One region of the Rhizobium sp. 01N424 genome, then DNA from elsewhere that is predicted to be linked to it. Evidence: riboswitches for the same ligand, from Rfam matches in the RefSeq annotation. Region 1 holds a riboswitch; each other region holds the start of a gene.
The links. Region 1 has a riboswitch for cobalamin ahead of nrdH (glutaredoxin-like protein NrdH). Riboswitches for the same ligand answer to the same signal wherever they lie in the genome.

Region 1 (5,557 bases):
GACCAAGTGGTTCGATACCAACTACCACTACATGGTGCCGGAATTCACCCGTGACCAGCGCTTCGCGCTGACCGAAAACAAGCCGCTGCAGATGTTCCGGGAGGCAAAGGCGCTCGGTGTCCACACCCGCCCGGTCATTCTCGGCCCGGTGACCTTCCTGAAGCTCGGCAAGGCGAAGCAGCCAAGCTTCGATCCGATCGAACTGCTCGACCGGTTGCTGCCTGTCTATGCGGCCATCCTCGCGGAGCTCAGCACTGCGGGTGCCGATTGGGTGCAGATCGACGAGCCAGCCCTCGTGCTCGATCTCACAGACGCTGAGCGGAACGCGCTGACCACGGCCTACAGCGCGCTTCACCAGCTGGTTCCGAACCTGAAGATCATGATCGCCAGCTATTTCGGGGCATTGGGCGACAATCTCAAGACAGCAGCGGCGCTGCCGGTTGCCGGTCTGCACGTCGATCTGGTGCGCGCGCCCGAGCAGCTCGATGCGGTCGTATCGGCGGTGCCTGATGACCGGGTATTATCTCTCGGCGTCATCGACGGCCGCAACATCTGGCGCGCTGATCTCGAGAGACTGCTCGATCGGGTCGAGGCGCTTTCCAAGACGCGTCCGATCGAGATCGCGCCGTCTTGCTCGCTTCTGCATGTGCCGATCGATCTTGCGCTCGAAACGGCTGTCGACGCCGAGGTCAAGGAATGGCTGGCTTTTGCCACGCAGAAGCTGGATGAACTCTCGATTTTGGGGCAGGCGCTTTCGCAGAGCCGCGATTGCGTGGCCGATGCCATCGGCAGATCTTCGGGGGCCGCGGCCGCCCGCGCAGCATCGCCGAAGGTCAACGACCCCGCGGTCAGGAAGCGCATTGCAGCGATCGACGAGACCATGAAGCGCCGCAAGGCCGGTTTCGCCGAGCGCAAGGCGATCCAGCAGACGGATATCCGCTTGCCGCTGTTCCCGACGACGACGATCGGGTCCTTTCCGCAGACGCCTGAAGTCCGCAAGGCCCGTTCGGCACACACGAAGGGGACGCTCAGCAATGCGGACTATGAGGCTTTCCTGCGCAAGGAAACCGAAGCAGCCATCCGCTGGCAGGAGGAAATCGGCCTCGATGTGCTCGTTCATGGCGAGTTCGAGCGCAATGACATGGTGCAGTATTTTGGCGAGCAGCTGTCAGGCTTTGCCTTCACGCAGCATGCCTGGGTACAGAGCTATGGGTCGCGCTATGTCCGCCCGCCGATTATCTTCGGCGATATCGCGCGGCCGAAGCCGATGACGACAAGCTGGTGGCAATATGCCCAGTCTCTGACAGAGCGGCCGGTGAAGGGCATGCTGACTGGACCGGTGACGATCCTCAACTGGTCCTTCGTGCGTGATGATATCGCCCGAAGCGAAGCATGCCGGCAGATCGCGCTGGCGATTCGCGACGAGGTCGGTGATCTCGAAAAGGCCGGCGCCAGAATGATCCAGATCGACGAGGCAGCACTCCGGGAAGGCCTGCCGCTGCGGCGCTCGCAATGGAAGACCTATCTCGACTGGGCCGTCGAAAGCTTCCGCCTGTGCTCGACCGGTGTCAGCAACGCGACGCAGATCCACACGCATATGTGCTACTCGGAGTTCAACGACATCATCGATGCTATCGCCGCGATGGATGCGGATGTGATCTCGATCGAGACGTCGCGCTCGAAGATGGAGCTGCTGGAGGCATTCCGCAGTTTTGACTATCCGAACGAAATTGGCCCGGGTGTCTACGATATCCACTCGCCGCGCGTTCCCGATATTGACGATATGACCGGTCTGCTTCTTTTAGCGCGCGAGCGGCTTGGCGATTCGCAGCTTTGGATCAATCCGGATTGCGGCTTGAAGACCCGCAAATGGGAGGAAGTGAAGCCGGCGCTCGTCAATATGGTGGCGGCGGCGCGGTCTTTGCGCGAACGCGTTGCCACGGCAACGGCCTGATCGTCATTGCATTCGAGGAGCCGGCTCTTGCCGGCTTCTCTTTTCCACAGCCAATCCGCATTAATCTTCTGTTATCCACATCACATTCATTTTTTCGGCTTGCGGCACCCGAAACCTGAACCATCCATTGACGTAAAAATAGACTCGCGTACTATATCTAGTGTTCGAGGTTCCTCCGATTCGCAAAGGATCGTGGGCTAAGACGGGAATTCGGTGAGATCTGCCGCAAGGCGGAGCAATGCCGGAGCTGCCCCCGCAACTGTGAGCGGCGAGCATCTGTCCCATTTCGGGTCACTGGGTCATGAAGATCTGGGAAGACCGGGATGAATGTGATGATCCGCAAGCCAGGAGACCTGCCTTGAGCGAAAACGTCCACGGGCGGGGTGTCCGGCTGGCGAGCGATGAGATGTGGGCATGATGCCGCTCTTCGCTTCCTCCGGTGTGTCCCGCATGAGCCACTTCGGGGTGAAGTCTTATGTCTTTGAGTTTCAGATCATACCGGCGCGAATGACGGGCTGCTGACGCCCGGCAATCGGCAACGGCTGTCTTCCTTTTCGATCTTCCCAAGCGCGGACATCGGCGGATGTCCGAACGATATCCCATGCCTTTTAGTCACGAGGTTTTCCCATGAGCATCACCGTCTACAGCAAGCCCGCCTGCGTTCAGTGCACCGCAACCACCCGCGCGCTCGATCGCCAGGGCATCGACTACACGATCATCGACGTTTCCACCGATAGCGCCGCTTATGATCTGGTGCAGGGTCTCGGCTACCGCCAGGTTCCCGTCGTCATCGCCGGCGAGGAGCATTGGGCTGGCTTCCGCCCCGACATGATCAGCGCGCTCGCCTGAGCGGCGGCTGCGATGGGCGAGATCGTCTATTTTTCCAGCCGGTCGGAAAACACTCATCGCTTCGTCGAAAAGCTCGGCCTTCCCGCCCGGCGCATCCCGATATCAGGCGAGACGCTTCAAGCCGTCTCACCCTATGTGCTTGTGGTCCCAACCTATAGCGGTGAGGGCGGCAAGGGAGCTGTGCCCAAGCAGGTGATCCGTTTCCTGAACGATGCGGCAAACCGTTCGAACCTCCGCGGCGTGATTGCCGCGGGCAACAGCAACTTCGGCGAGACCTATGGGCTTGCCGGCGACATCATCGCGAAGAAATGCCAGGTGCCGTACCTCTACAGGTTCGAGCTGCTCGGCACCGCTGATGATGTTGCCAATGTCAAACACGGATTGGAACGATTTTGGACACGGCAGTTCTCGAGCGCCCTGTAAAGGCGCAGGCCGCGGAAACAGGGCTGGATTACCACGCGCTGAACGCGATGCTGAACCTCTATGACGAGGACGGCAAGATCCAGCTGGACAAGGACCGGCAGGCGGCGAAGCAGTATTTCCTGCAGCACGTCAACCAGAACACCGTGTTCTTCCATAATCTCCGGGAGAAGCTCGATTACCTCGTGACTGAGGGCTACTACGAGCAGGAGGTGCTGGATCAGTATTCGTTCAATTTCGTCCGCGATCTCTTCGACCATGCCTATGACAAGAAATTCCGCTTCCCGACCTTCCTCGGCGCTTTCAAATATTACACAAGCTACACGCTGAAGACCTTTGACGGAAAGCGCTATCTGGAGCGCTATGAAGACCGCATCTGCATGGTGGCACTCGCCTTGGCGCAGGGCAACGAGGCCTTAGCGCGCGACATGGTCGATGAGATCATCTCCGGCCGCTTCCAGCCGGCGACGCCGACCTTCCTCAATGCCGGCAAGAAGCAGCGCGGCGAGCTGGTCTCCTGCTTCCTGATGCGCGTTGAAGACAATATGGAATCGATTGGCCGCTCGATCAATTCGGCCTTGCAGCTGTCGAAGCGCGGTGGTGGCGTGGCGCTGTCGCTGACCAACATTCGCGAAATGGGCGCGCCGATCAAGCATATCGAGAACCAGTCCTCCGGCATCATCCCGGTGATGAAGCTGCTCGAGGACGCCTTCTCCTATGCCAACCAGCTCGGCGCGCGCCAGGGGGCCGGTGCCGTCTATCTCAACGCCCATCACCCCGACATCATGCGCTTCCTCGATACCAAACGCGAAAATGCCGACGAAAAAATCCGCATCAAGACGCTGTCGCTCGGCGTCGTCATTCCTGACATCACCTTCGAGCTCGCCAAGAACAACGAGGACATGTACCTGTTCTCGCCCTATGACGTGGAACGTGTCTACGGCGTGCCGTTCACCGAGATTTCGGTGACCGAAAAATACCGCGAGATGGTGGCCGACAGCCGCATCAAGAAGAAGAAAATCAAGGCCCGCGATTTCTTCCAGATCGTCGCCGAAATCCAGTTCGAGAGCGGCTATCCCTACATCATGTTCGAAGACACGGTGAACAGGGCGAACCCGATCGCCGGGCGCATCACCATGAGCAATCTGTGCTCCGAGATCCTGCAGGTCAGCGAAGCCAGCGAGTATAACGATGACCTCTCCTACAAGGTGATGGGCAAGGACATTTCCTGCAATCTCGGCTCGTTGAATATCGCCGCCGCCATGGACTCATCCGATTTCGGCAAGACGATCGAGACCTCGATCCGGGCGCTGACGGCAGTTTCCGACATGAGCCACATCTCCTCCGTCCCGTCGATCGAGAAGGGCAACGACGAGAGCCACGCGATCGGCCTGGGCCAGATGAACCTGCACGGCTATCTCGCCCGCGAGCGGATCCAGTACGGCTCCGAAGAGGGTGTCGATTTCACCAACATGTATTTCTACACGGTGACCTATCACGCGATCCGCGCCTCGAACCGGCTGGCTGTCGAGCGCGGCCAGAGCTTCAAGGGTTTCGAGAATTCCAAATACGCATCGGGCGAATATTTCGACAAGTATACCGAAATAGAATGGAAACCGGCTACGCAGACGGTTACCGACCTGTTCAACGACGCCGGTATCGAAATCCCCACCCAGGAAGACTGGCTGGCACTGAAGACGGCCGTCATGGAAGGCGGGCTTTATAACCAGAACCTGCAGGCCGTGCCGCCGACGGGGTCGATCTCCTACATCAACCACTCGACGTCATCGATCCATCCGATCGTCTCCAAGATCGAGATCCGCAAGGAAGGCAAGATCGGCCGCGTCTATTATCCGGCGGCCTTCATGACCAACGACAATCTCGACTATTACCAGGACGCCTATGAGATCGGGCCGGAGAAGATCATCGACACCTATGCGGCTGCGACCCAGCATGTCGACCAGGGCCTGTCGCTGACGCTGTTCTTCCGCGACACGGCGACGACGCGCGATATCAACCGGGCGCAGATCTATGCCTGGAAGAAGGGCATCAAGACCATCTACTACATCCGTCTGCGCCAGATGGCGCTGGAGGGGACGCAGGTGGAGGGATGTGTGTCGTGTACGCTGTGATTTGAAGCCTTATCGCTTTAGCAACGCTTGAGCCCGGAGCCCCCTCATCCGCCTGCCGGCACCTTCTCCCCGCTGGGGGGAAGGGAACCGAAGCGCCCGTCAGCCCCTTGATTGAGGCGTGTAGGCGGGCACGTCCCCTCTCCCCAGCGGGGAGAGGGTTAGGGTGAGGGGGCCGCGTCCTCCAACAGAACTGATTGAGGAA
Region 2 (5,557 bases), on a different contig from region 1:
CGGACTTCATGACCAACGCGATCAAGGGCGGACTCCAATGTCATTCCCGCCGTCATCCCGGCGTCATAAAACCTTCACCGAACTGTCACATGCCCGCCATGAACGCTAGATGAACCGTTAATGTTTCCTTGCTTTTCCCGAAGATTTGAATTTTCGTCTGAGCAGACCCGGCGGCTTTTCATGGCAGGACACGTTGCGGGGCGAACGCGCGCGCGCTAAATAGATGACATGACACAGGAAAACGCTCCCTTGAACACGCTCCGGATTGCCGTCGGCCAGCTCAACCCAACGGTCGGCGATGTTGCTGGAAATCTTGCCAAAGCCCGCGAGGCACGCGCCGATGCGGCCCGTCAGGGCGCGGATCTGCTGCTTTTGACCGAGCTGTTCATTTCCGGCTATCCGCCCGAGGATCTGGTGCTGAAACCGGCATTCCTGAAGGCCTGCCTCAAGGCCATCGAGGACCTCGCAGCCGATACCGCGGATGGCGGACCGGGTCTGATTGTCGGCTTCCCGCGGCAGGGCGAGACCGGGCGGCACAATTCGGTCGCTGTGCTCGATGGCGGCAAGATCCTGGTGTTCCGGGACAAGATCGATCTGCCGAATTACGGCGAATTCGACGAGAAGCGCGTCTTTGCCGAAGGCTCGATGCCGGGACCGGTGAATTTCCGTGGCGTCAGGATCGGCGTGCCGATCTGCGAGGAGATCTGGAACGATCTCGGCGTCTGCGAGACGCTGGCCGAAAGCGGCGCCGAAATCCTGCTGGTGCCGAACGGCTCGCCCTATTATCGCGGCAAGGTGGATGTGCGCCATCAGGTGGCACTGCGTCAGGTGATCGAAACGGGCCTGCCGCTGATTTTCGCCAACCAGCTCGGCGGCCAGGACGAACTGGTCTTCGACGGCGCGAGCTTTGCCTTCAACGGCGACAAGTCGCTGGCCTTCCAGATGAGCCAGTTCGAACCGGCGCTTGCCGTCACCACCTGGAAGCGCGGCGACAATGGATGGCGTTGCAGTGAAGGACCGATGTCGCATATTCCGGAGAAGGAGGAGGCCGACTACCGCGCCTGCCTGCTTGGCTTCCGCGACTACGTCAACAAGAACGGCTTCAAGAATGTCGTGCTTGGCCTCTCCGGCGGCATCGACTCGGCGATCTGCGCGGCGATTGCCGTCGATGCGCTGGGCGAGGAGCGGGTGCGCACCGTCATGCTGCCCTACCGCTACACCTCCGAGGACTCGTTGAAGGATGCCGCTGAATGCGCCAAGGCGCTCGGCTGCCGTTACGACATCGTGCCGATCGAGGCGCCGGTGACCGGCTTTACCTCGGCGCTCTCCGACCTCTTCGAAGGCACCGATAGTGGCATCACCGAAGAAAACCTGCAGAGCCGCGCCCGCGGCACGATCCTGATGGCGATCTCCAACAAGTTCGGCTCGATGGTCGTCACCACGGGCAACAAGTCGGAAATGTCGGTCGGCTATGCGACGCTCTACGGTGATATGAACGGCGGCTTCAATCCGATCAAGGACCTCTACAAGATGCAGGTCTATGCGATCTCGCGCTGGCGCAATGCGCATGTGCCGCCGGATGCGCTTGGCCCATCAGGCGTGGTGATCCCACAAAACATCATCGACAAGGCGCCCTCTGCCGAACTGCGGCCTGATCAGACCGACCAGGATTCGCTGCCGCCTTATCCGGTTCTCGACGACATTCTCGAATGCCTCGTCGAGAAGGAAATGGGCGTCGATGAGATCGTCGCGCGCGGCCACGATGTCGCGACCGTGCACCGGATCGAGCATCTGCTCTATCTTGCCGAATACAAGCGCCGCCAGTCGGCGCCCGGCGTGAAGATCACCAAGAAGAATTTCGGCCGCGACCGCCGCTATCCGATCACCAACCGTTTTAGGGATCGTGGTTAGCGATCGTTAACCCGATCAACCGAAAGCTGCTGACGGCAGTCTCTTCTCGCGTTTCTATGTTTTGGAAACGCGGGAGGTTTGAGCATGCGGGAAACCAAGGTCGCCGTCTTCATCGATACGGAAAACCTGCCGGCGCGCTGTGCGGGAGAGATCATCAGCATCGCCGGCGGATACGGACGTCTCATCGAGCGCCGGGCCTATGGCGACTTCACGAACGAGGCGGCGCAGCCGTGGATCGCGGAGGCCGGACGTCAGGCGCTCAGCCTGCAGACGGCTGTGAGCTCGCATTCCGGCAAGAACGGTGCGGATATCCTGCTTGCCATCGATGCAATGGAATATCTGGCCGGTTCGGCGATCGATCTTTTCTGCATCGCCAGCAGCGACCGCGATGTCGGCCATCTGGCGATGCGTATCCGCATGCGCGGCAAGCAGGCGATCGGACTGGGCGCGCCCAACGCATCGGCGCTGTTGCGGCAGTCCTTCGACGATTTCTTCGAGCTCAATGTTGGTGAGGCGAATTCCACCTTTGCGCTGCCGAAGGTGATTGCGCTGCAGCCCTCTCCAAATATCCGGCCCTATATCACCCAGGCGCTGCAGGCGGCCAAGCTGCAGGGCGAAGGCTGGCTCGATATCGCGAAACTCGGGACGCTGTTGCGGCAGGTCGATCCGGAGTTCAAGGCGCAGCGTTTTGATGCCACGAACCTCAGCTCGCTTCTGAAGCAATGTGACTTTATCGAAATGCGAATGCATGGCACAAACCGCATGCAAATCAGAATGAAGCGGAACGGCTGAGGGCCGGGCCGCTGCACAATGCGGGAGGTATGCATGCGCAGTTCGGTCGAGATCTACAATATCCGCACTGGTCGGGGCCGGGTGGTGTTCCAGACGGAGCAGCTGATCGAGGCGCCGAATTTCTCACCCGATGGCCGCTACCTGCTGCTGAACGGTGATGGCCTTCTCTACCGTTTGTCACCGGATGGTGAGGGCGGTCTGCAGCAGGTCGATACCGGCTTTGCCACTGCCTGCAACAACGATCACGGCATTTCGCCCAACGGAAGGCAGTATGTGATTTCCGACAAGACCGAGCACGGCAAATCCTGCATCTATACGCTACCGTCGGAAGGCGGCGCGCCGAAACAGATCACCGAAAACCTGCCGTCCTACTGGCATGGCTGGTCGCCCGACGGGAAGGAACTCGCCTATTGCGGCATCCGCGGCGATCTCTTCGACATCTATACGATTTCCGTCGATGGCGGCGCCGAGCGGCGTCTGACGCATGGCGAGGGGCGCAATGATGGGCCGGATTATTCCTTTGACGGGCAGTGGATCTATTTCAATTCCAGCCGCACGGGGCTGATGCAGATCTGGCGCATTCATCCCGATGGGACCGGTTTGGAGCAGGTCACGCATGACAATTACGGCAACTGGTTTGCCCATCCGGCGCCCACCAACGACAAGGTGCTGCTGCTTTCCTACGGCGCTGACGTCTTCGATCATCCGCGCGACCTGCATGTGCGGCTGCGGTTGATGGATATGGACGGCGGCAATCTGACGACGCTGTTCGAGCTGTTCGGCGGGCAGGGCACGATCAATGTTCCCTGCTGGTCACCAGAAGGTGACGAGTTTGCCTATGTCCGGTATTTCCCGGCTACTTGAAGCGTCTCGTAAAAGCGGGCATGAGGCTTTTGTCAGGTGCCCGCTTGCCGCGGGAGAATCGGGAATCCGGTGCGAGCCCGGAACGTGCCCAACGCTGTAAGGCCGACGCCTGCCGCATCATGCCACTGGTTGACACCGGGAAGGCTGCGGCGGGCGGATGACGCCAAGTCAGAAGACCGGCCTGGCATCATAGACTGATCCCGCGCGGACGGCGGGGCGGTTGCGTTGTTGGGGATTTGACGATGCGGCCCATGAACAAGGATGCGCTTGAAGGCGCGTCTGCCTTTTCCGCTGACGAGCGCGACGCCGTCTACCGGGCGATCATGACCCGGCGCGATGTGCGCGACCAGTTTCTGCCTGATCCCATCCCATCCGATGTGCTGATGCGGCTGCTTGAGGCCGCACACCACGCGCCCTCGGTCGGCTTCATGCAGCCCTGGAATTTCATCGTCGTCGAAGGTGCCGGTGTGCGCCAGCGCGTGTGGAATGCCTTCGACCGGGCTAACCGCGAGGCTGCCGGGATGTTCGACGGTAAGCGGCAGGCGACATACCGTTCCCTGAAGCTCGAGGGCATCCTCAAGGCGCCGCTCGGCATCTGCATCACCTGCGATCCGTCACGCAGCGGTGACGTCGTGCTGGGGCGGACGCATAATCCGCGGATGGATAGCTATTCAACCGTCTGTGCGGTGCAGAACCTCTGGCTCGCAGCACGGGCCGAAGGCATCGGCGTCGGTTGGGTCAGCATTTTCCATGAGAGCGAACTCAAGGACATTCTCGGCGTGCCCGAGCATGTCGAGATCGTCGCCTGGCTCTGCATCGGCTATGTCGATACGCTCCATAGCGAGCCCGAGCTGGCCGTCAAAGGCTGGCGGCAGCGGCTTTCGCTCGACGAGTTGATCTTCCGCGATGGCTGGGGCCGCCGCTAATTCCGCTGTTGCTGCTGCGGCTGCGGGCCTGAGGTGGCCGGGTTCTTCAGATCGATACTGCCCTGGTCGCCCGCGAGAAATTGTGGGCCGATCTGGCGCACCTTGCTGTTGCCGGGGTCGTAGGGACGGTCCGGTACCTGTGCCTGCGGCGCAGCCGGTGCGGGGGCTGCCGTTGCCGGCGGCTTGGTGGTGATTGTCGTGATCGAGCCCTTTGGCGGCGGCGCGCTGACCGTCTGGTTCTTGCGCATCTGTTCGTAATAGGCGGTCAGATTGCAGCTGCAGGAGGATTTCTCGCCGGGCGCCCGGTTCTTGTAGGCGAAGGCGTTTGGCATGGCGCTGTAGCGCGCGCCAGTCGCGGCTGAGATCATGTTGGCCGCGTCGGTGTTGGAGACGTCCTGATAGAACAGCTCGGTCTCGATGCCGGGGCACATTTTCGAGCAGGTCGAGGCGTCGCGGCTGAAATCGATCGAGGTCGCATTGGTGCTGATCGGGAAGAAGCCGCCGTCGCAGCTGCGCACGCACATGGTGCTGACATGCGACATCATCTCGCCGCGCGGCACACCATATTGCGTGTTGCCTTCCTCGCCGTTGCCGAGCGGAATGAAGGTATCGCCGCGCATCGCCTGTTCTTCGGTGCTTGGCGCCGGGACATAGGCGCGCTCGTCCGGCTGATAGCCCGGATCGTCGTTGCAGCCGTTATCGTCGAGGGCGGCCATCAGTTCGCGGCGTTCGTTGACACCGGTGCCGCCGGCCRCCCGCAGTTGATTGCGGCGGTCCTGGAGATAGTGGATGTTGTCGATCATCCGCGATTCCGATTCCTGCAGGTCGCTGCAGTAGCGGTCGTTCTCGCCGCCGATGACAACCATGCTGTCGACGCTGCAGCCGTTGCTGCGCAGGTCGTTGCGCAGCTTGCGGAGCTCGAGGTTCTGTTCGGCTATGGCGCTTGCATATTGGCGGATCTCCGGGCCGTTGCCGATCACCTGCGGCAGGTCGGCAAGGCGTCCGCGCAGATCTTCGCAGATCGCGCTGGTCTGCGCCGCCGCGGGCGCGGCAGCAGCGAGAAA
Region 3 (5,557 bases), on a different contig from region 1:
CGGGCGATGATATCCGGCTATATCATCAACAAGTTCCGCGGCGACGTCTCGCTTTTCGACGACGGGATCGCCGCGATCGGCCGCTATACCGGCTGGCCGTGCTTCGGCGTCGTGCCCTGGCTGAAGGCGGCAGGCGGGCTGCCTGCGGAGGATTCAGTCGTTCTTGAAAAGCTGGCGCGGGGAAGCGGGGCCGCATTGAAGATCGCCGTCCCCGTTCTGCCGCGGATTGCCAATTTCGACGATCTCGACCCGCTGAGAGCCGAAGACGACGTCGAGCTGGTGTTCGTGCGTGCCGGGGAGCGTCTTCCCGAAGACGCCGCGCTCGTCGTGCTGCCGGGCTCCAAATCGACGATCAGCGACCTTGCCGATTTTCGCGCTGAGGGATGGGATCGCGATCTGACCGCCCATGTCCGGCGCGGCGGCCGGGTGATCGGCATTTGCGGCGGTTATCAGATGCTCGGCCGCAAGGTGCACGACCCGCTCGGCATCGAGGGCGGAACGGCGGAGGTTGACGGGCTCGGGCTGCTCGACGTCGAGACCGTCATGGCGCCGGAGAAGACGGTCCGCAACAGCCATGCTGTTTCTGCTGAATATGGTACGCCGCTGTCAGGCTATCAGATCCATCTCGGCGTGACCGAGGGGCCGGATTGCAACCGGCCGTCGGCCGTGGTGGATGGTGCCGCGGATGGTGCCGTATCTGCGGATGGACGTATCGTCGGGACCTATCTGCACGGCCTGTTTTCCGGCGATGCCTATCGCAGCCGGTTGCTGCAGAGTTTCGGCCTTCAGGGCGAAAGGCGCAATTACGCGGAGAGCGTCAACCGGGCGCTGGATGCCGTTGCGGCCGAACTGGAGGCGCATCTCGACCGTGACTGGCTGAACCGGCTGCTTGGCTAGATTTCCCCGGAGATTTCGCGGCGCCGCCGGTCGAGCTCTTCGCTGTAGCGGCGTAGCGTGTGGCTTTCGCTGAGCTGTCCGACGACCTTGCGCTCGATCAGATTGTTCAGCACGGCGAGCGCTTCGCTCTCGCTCTTGTCGAAAATGGCGGCTGCCTGCTTGGCATTCATCTGCGGCTGCAGGAAATCGTTCTTGTAGCGAACGAAACTCTCCAGCCCCTTGCCCTCGTCGTCGGTGGCGATCGGATTCGCATGAATTTCCGGCACCAGCACCAGACCGGCATATTTGCCTGTGTCATCGACAAGGATGACGCGTTGCGTGGCGCCGGCGGGAAAAGCCTTCTTGAACTCTTCGACAGTGGTTGCGGCATTGGCGGTCTTGACGTCGGCGCGCATCAGCTTGTCGACCGTCAGATTGCGGATCCAGCCGACATCGTGAGCGCTGCGGATGCTTTCGCCGCGCAGGTGAAAACGCCAGGTGGCGAAGGAGTAGCCAAAGGTGGTGCGCACGACGAGCGAGGACGTGATGACCGCGGCGAGCACCAATACGGTGATCGGGAAGTCGCCGGTGATTTCGAGCGCCAGAAAGGTCATCGTCAGCGGTCCGCCGATGATGGCGACTGCGAGTGAACTCATGCCGACGACGGCGTAGACTTCGGGTGTCAGCGAGGCATGCGCAAAGAACGGCGCGGAATAGGCAAAGAGCTTGCCGAGCAGCGCGCCCATAAACAGCGAGGCGAAGAACAGGCCGCCCCTGAAGCCGGAGCCGATCGACACGGCTGAGGCCAGCGACTTCAACAGCAGGATGCCGACGAGCGTCGGGATCGCCACCTGATGCGCCAGGTTGAGATGCAGGGCGCCATGCCCTGCCGAAAGCACCTGCGGAGAGATGGTGGCCAGCAGGCCGACGACGATGCCGCCGAGCGCCGGGCGTACCGGCGTCGGCACGGAACTCTTGCGAGCCAATTCCTCAACAAAGGAAACGCCCTGCATGATCAGGATGCCGGCACCGGCGCAGCAGGCGCCAAGCAGAATGGCCGGAACATAATCGGCGGGCACCACAGTGCCGAACCTGCCGACGTCGATGGTGAAATCGTTGCCTGCGAGCAGCCGTGCCACCAGCGTCGACAGTAGGGCAGAGACGACGACAGGTGTCAACGAGACGATCGTATAGGTGCCGATAATCAGCTCGAACGCGTAGAAGGCGCCGGTTAGCGGGGCATTGAAGGCGGCGGCGATGGCGCCCGCCGCCCCGCAGCCGAGGAGGACGCGCAGATCGGCGCGGCGCAGCTGCAGCTTCAGGCCGAGTTTCGAGGCCAGGCCCGCCGCAAGCTGTGTATAGCCGGCCTCCAGGCCGACCGAGGCGCCGAAACCGTTGGAAATCAGGTTCTGGATCGCCACGATGATGCTGTCCGTCAGCGACAGGCGGCCGCCATGCAGCGCATTGGCCTCGATCGGATCGACCATCGGCTTCTTGCGTGTCCTGCTGAGGATGAAGAGCAGCAAGCCGAGAAGCATGCCGCCGCAGACCGGTGCCAAGAGCAGCAGCAGCTTGTTGCTGATATCGGAGGAGCTGAGACGATCGACATCGCTGATGCCGAAGATGAGGCTGTGCATCTCCCGGGAGATCAGGCTCATGCCGGTGACCGCGCAGCCGGAGATGACGCCGACCGCGCCACCGGCGAAAACCATGCCCATTTCGTTCTGCCGCGCCAGCGCGCGCAGCCGCGCCAAATCGAATTTGAGATGGCGCCGCGTCAGGCGGCCGATATCGGTTTTCGTGAGCATGATGACAGAACTAGGCGACGGGGAGCAGGATCAAGGAAGCACGCTTTGTGCGCCGCATGATTTCGCGAGCAATTGCAGCAAAAGCGAGGCGGCGGCAAGCGAAATCTGTCCGTAAGTCAATGAATTTAATAGACTATCTGTTTGGTAGACTCAGTCGTGTTAAGACGAGGCATTTTCCATCGCGTCAGGCTCGATTGACTTCGCGCTGCCGCGCGCCTAACGATGAAATCAATAACGGATGGTTCCGGAGCGGTGATTGCCGCCCTGGATGAAAAGGGAATGTGACGGGGCGGACCCAAACCGGGCGTCTTCATCACAGCCGACCCCGCGACTGTAGAGCGGTCAGGGTCTTCCATCCGGTGCACCGGCACCACCGCCTGATCGCCGCATTCTGTGGCAGGGCGTTGGCTCAAGGACACCGGAAAAGCCACTGGAATGCATCGTGATCAGCAGGGGCTGGACGCCTCCATTTCTACGAATCGTCCGCCTTTTCACGAGAATGCAGCCGGGAAGGCGAGGAAGATCCGCTGGCACGATCAGGGATGGCCTTGCGCCATCCCTGTCGGGGCCTCAAACCGCGAGCCAGGAGACCTGCCAACCGTGCCGGGCGAAGAGCCCACCCAAGGGCAATCCTGTCCGCTGCCAGCACGGAGGTTGTCATGGCTGAAACACGAATTTGCATGCCGTTACGTGCGGCCCTGAGGATTTCCCTCATTCCTGTGCTTGTCACAGGAATCCAGCGTGCCCAAGTCCTTGGGCACAGAAGACTTATTTCCTTGCTGCTAGGTTTCATTCACGGCGCAGACGCGCCGTGGCTGGATTCCTGTGACAGGCACAGGAATGAGGGAGGTGGGTGTGGTGGACGCCAATACGCTGATGCCGGAGCCATCCTCACATGAGCAGCACCACCTTCATTCTCGGCGGCGCTCGTTCCGGCAAATCCCGTTTCGCCGAACAGCTGATCACCGAGAGCGGCCTCGAGCGCCACTATATCGCCACCGGGCGGGCCTGGGACGACGAGATGCGGGCGCGGATTGCTGCCCATAGGGACGATCGCGGGCCGTCCTGGACGACGCATGAGGAGCCGCTGCAGCTTGTCGAATGCCTGTCGGCCGTCGACGGCGAAGGGCGGGCGATCCTTGTCGATTGCCTGACGCTCTGGGTCACCAATCTGATGATGGGCGAGCGGGACATGGCGGTGGAATCTGCGGCTCTTGCCGCCTGGCTGCCGAAGGCCAGGGCGCGGCTCGTGCTTGTTTCCAATGAAGTCGGCCTCGGGATCGTTCCCGAGAACCGGATGGCGCGGGATTTCCGCGATCATGCCGGACGGCTGCACCAGATGATCGCGGCCTCCGCCGCGGACGTGTATTTTATTGCGGCAGGGCTGCCGCTGAAAATGAAGGGTTGAAGTTTATGAACCAGAAGATCCCCGCAACCGTGATCACCGGCTTTCTCGGCGCGGGCAAGACGACGATGATCCGCAACCTGCTTTCCAACACCGGCGGCAAGAAGATCGCGCTGATCATCAACGAATTCGGCGATCTCGGCGTCGATGGCGACGTGTTGAAGGGCTGTGGCGCGGAGAACTGCACAGAGGACGATATCATCGAGCTCACCAACGGCTGCATCTGCTGCACGGTTGCCGACGATTTCATTCCGACGATGACCAAGCTGCTGGAGCGCGAGCAGCGCCCCGATCATATCGTCATCGAAACCTCGGGCCTGGCGCTGCCGCAGCCGCTGGTCGCCGCCTTCAACTGGCCTGACATCCGCAGCGAAGTCACCGTCGATGGCGTCATCACCGTCGTCGACAGCGCCGCCGTTGCCGCCGGACGTTTCGCCGACGACCACGATGCCGTCGATGCGCGCCGCACCGAAGACGAGTCGCTCGATCACGAGAGCCCGATCGAGGAGCTGTTCGAAGATCAGCTGACCTGCGCCGATCTGATCGTGCTCAACAAGACGGATCTGCTCGATGCCGCAGGCATTATCCGCGTCCGTGACGAAGTGGCGTCGCGCATTTCGCGCAAGCCTGCGCTGATCGAGGCGAAGAACGGCGAGGTTCCGGCCAGCGTCTTGCTCGGCCTCGGCGTCGGCACCGAGGAAGATATCGCCAACCGCAAGTCCCATCACGAGCTCGAGCATGAGGACGGCACGCCGCACGATCACGACGAGTTCGACAGCTTCGTCGTCGAGCTCGGCGCGATTGCCGATACGGCCGGTTTCATCGAGAAGCTGAAGGGCGTGATTGCAGAGCATGACGTGCTGCGCCTGAAGGGCTTTGCCGCAGTTGAGGGCAAGGCGATGCGCCTGCAGATCCAGGCTGTCGGCAGCCGTATCGACCAGTATTTCGACCGCGCCTGGGCGATGGACGAAACGCGCGGCACGCGCCTCGTCGTCATCGGCCTGCATGACATGGATGAAGCGGCCGTGCGCAAGGCCATCGAGGCGCTCGTCTGATCCATGCATCTGCTTCTCGCCCAGAAAGGAACGATCAGCGACGGTGACGAGGCCATCGATCTTGGCCAGTCGCCCGGCGATATCCTGTTCCTGTCTGCAGCGGATACGGAGCTTGCGGCCATCGCCGCCGCCCACGGACAGGGCGGCGGTTCATCGCTGACGCTTCGTCTTGCCAGCCTGATGAGTCTCAAGCATCCGATGTCGGTCGATGCCTATGTCGAGCGCACCGCGCTGCACGCAAAGCTCATCATTGTCCGCGCGCTCGGTGGTGCCAGCTATTTTCACTATGCGCTGGAGGCTCTCCATACCTGCGCGGCGCGGCATGGCGCGCGGATTGCCGTTCTGCCGGGGGATTCCAAGCCGGATGCGGGGCTGACACCGTTTTCCAATGTGGCGCTCGATGATCTCAATGC

Region 2: another riboswitch for cobalamin. It lies ahead of bluB (5,6-dimethylbenzimidazole synthase); the one in region 1 lies ahead of nrdH (glutaredoxin-like protein NrdH).
Region 3: another riboswitch for cobalamin. It lies ahead of cobU (bifunctional adenosylcobinamide kinase/adenosylcobinamide-phosphate guanylyltransferase); the one in region 1 lies ahead of nrdH (glutaredoxin-like protein NrdH).

What each region holds. Positions count from the first base shown of each region.
Region 1 is NZ_JBFTRK010000004.1:222,262-227,818, forward strand. It holds gene metE (5-methyltetrahydropteroyltriglutamate--homocysteine S-methyltransferase) at 1-1,954, shown strand, start outside; cobalamin riboswitch at 2,105-2,329, shown strand; gene nrdH (glutaredoxin-like protein NrdH) at 2,582-2,803, shown strand; gene nrdI (class Ib ribonucleoside-diphosphate reductase assembly flavoprotein NrdI) at 2,816-3,226, shown strand; gene nrdE (class 1b ribonucleoside-diphosphate reductase subunit alpha) at 3,196-5,355, shown strand.
Region 2 is NZ_JBFTRK010000008.1:193,024-198,580, reverse strand. It holds gene AC1DNK_RS20415 (NAD+ synthase) at 229-1,911, shown strand; gene AC1DNK_RS20410 (NYN domain-containing protein) at 1,996-2,703, shown strand; gene AC1DNK_RS20405 (TolB family protein) at 2,737-3,567, shown strand; cobalamin riboswitch at 3,585-3,766, shown strand; gene bluB (5,6-dimethylbenzimidazole synthase) at 3,810-4,493, shown strand; gene AC1DNK_RS20395 (DUF2865 domain-containing protein) at 4,490-5,557, opposite strand, start outside.
Region 3 is NZ_JBFTRK010000002.1:95,650-101,206, reverse strand. It holds gene AC1DNK_RS06175 (cobyric acid synthase) at 1-897, shown strand, start outside; gene AC1DNK_RS06170 (chloride channel protein) at 894-2,684, opposite strand; cobalamin riboswitch at 2,907-3,297, shown strand; gene cobU (bifunctional adenosylcobinamide kinase/adenosylcobinamide-phosphate guanylyltransferase) at 3,580-4,092, shown strand; gene cobW (cobalamin biosynthesis protein CobW) at 4,098-5,144, shown strand; gene cobN (cobaltochelatase subunit CobN) at 5,148-5,557, shown strand, end outside.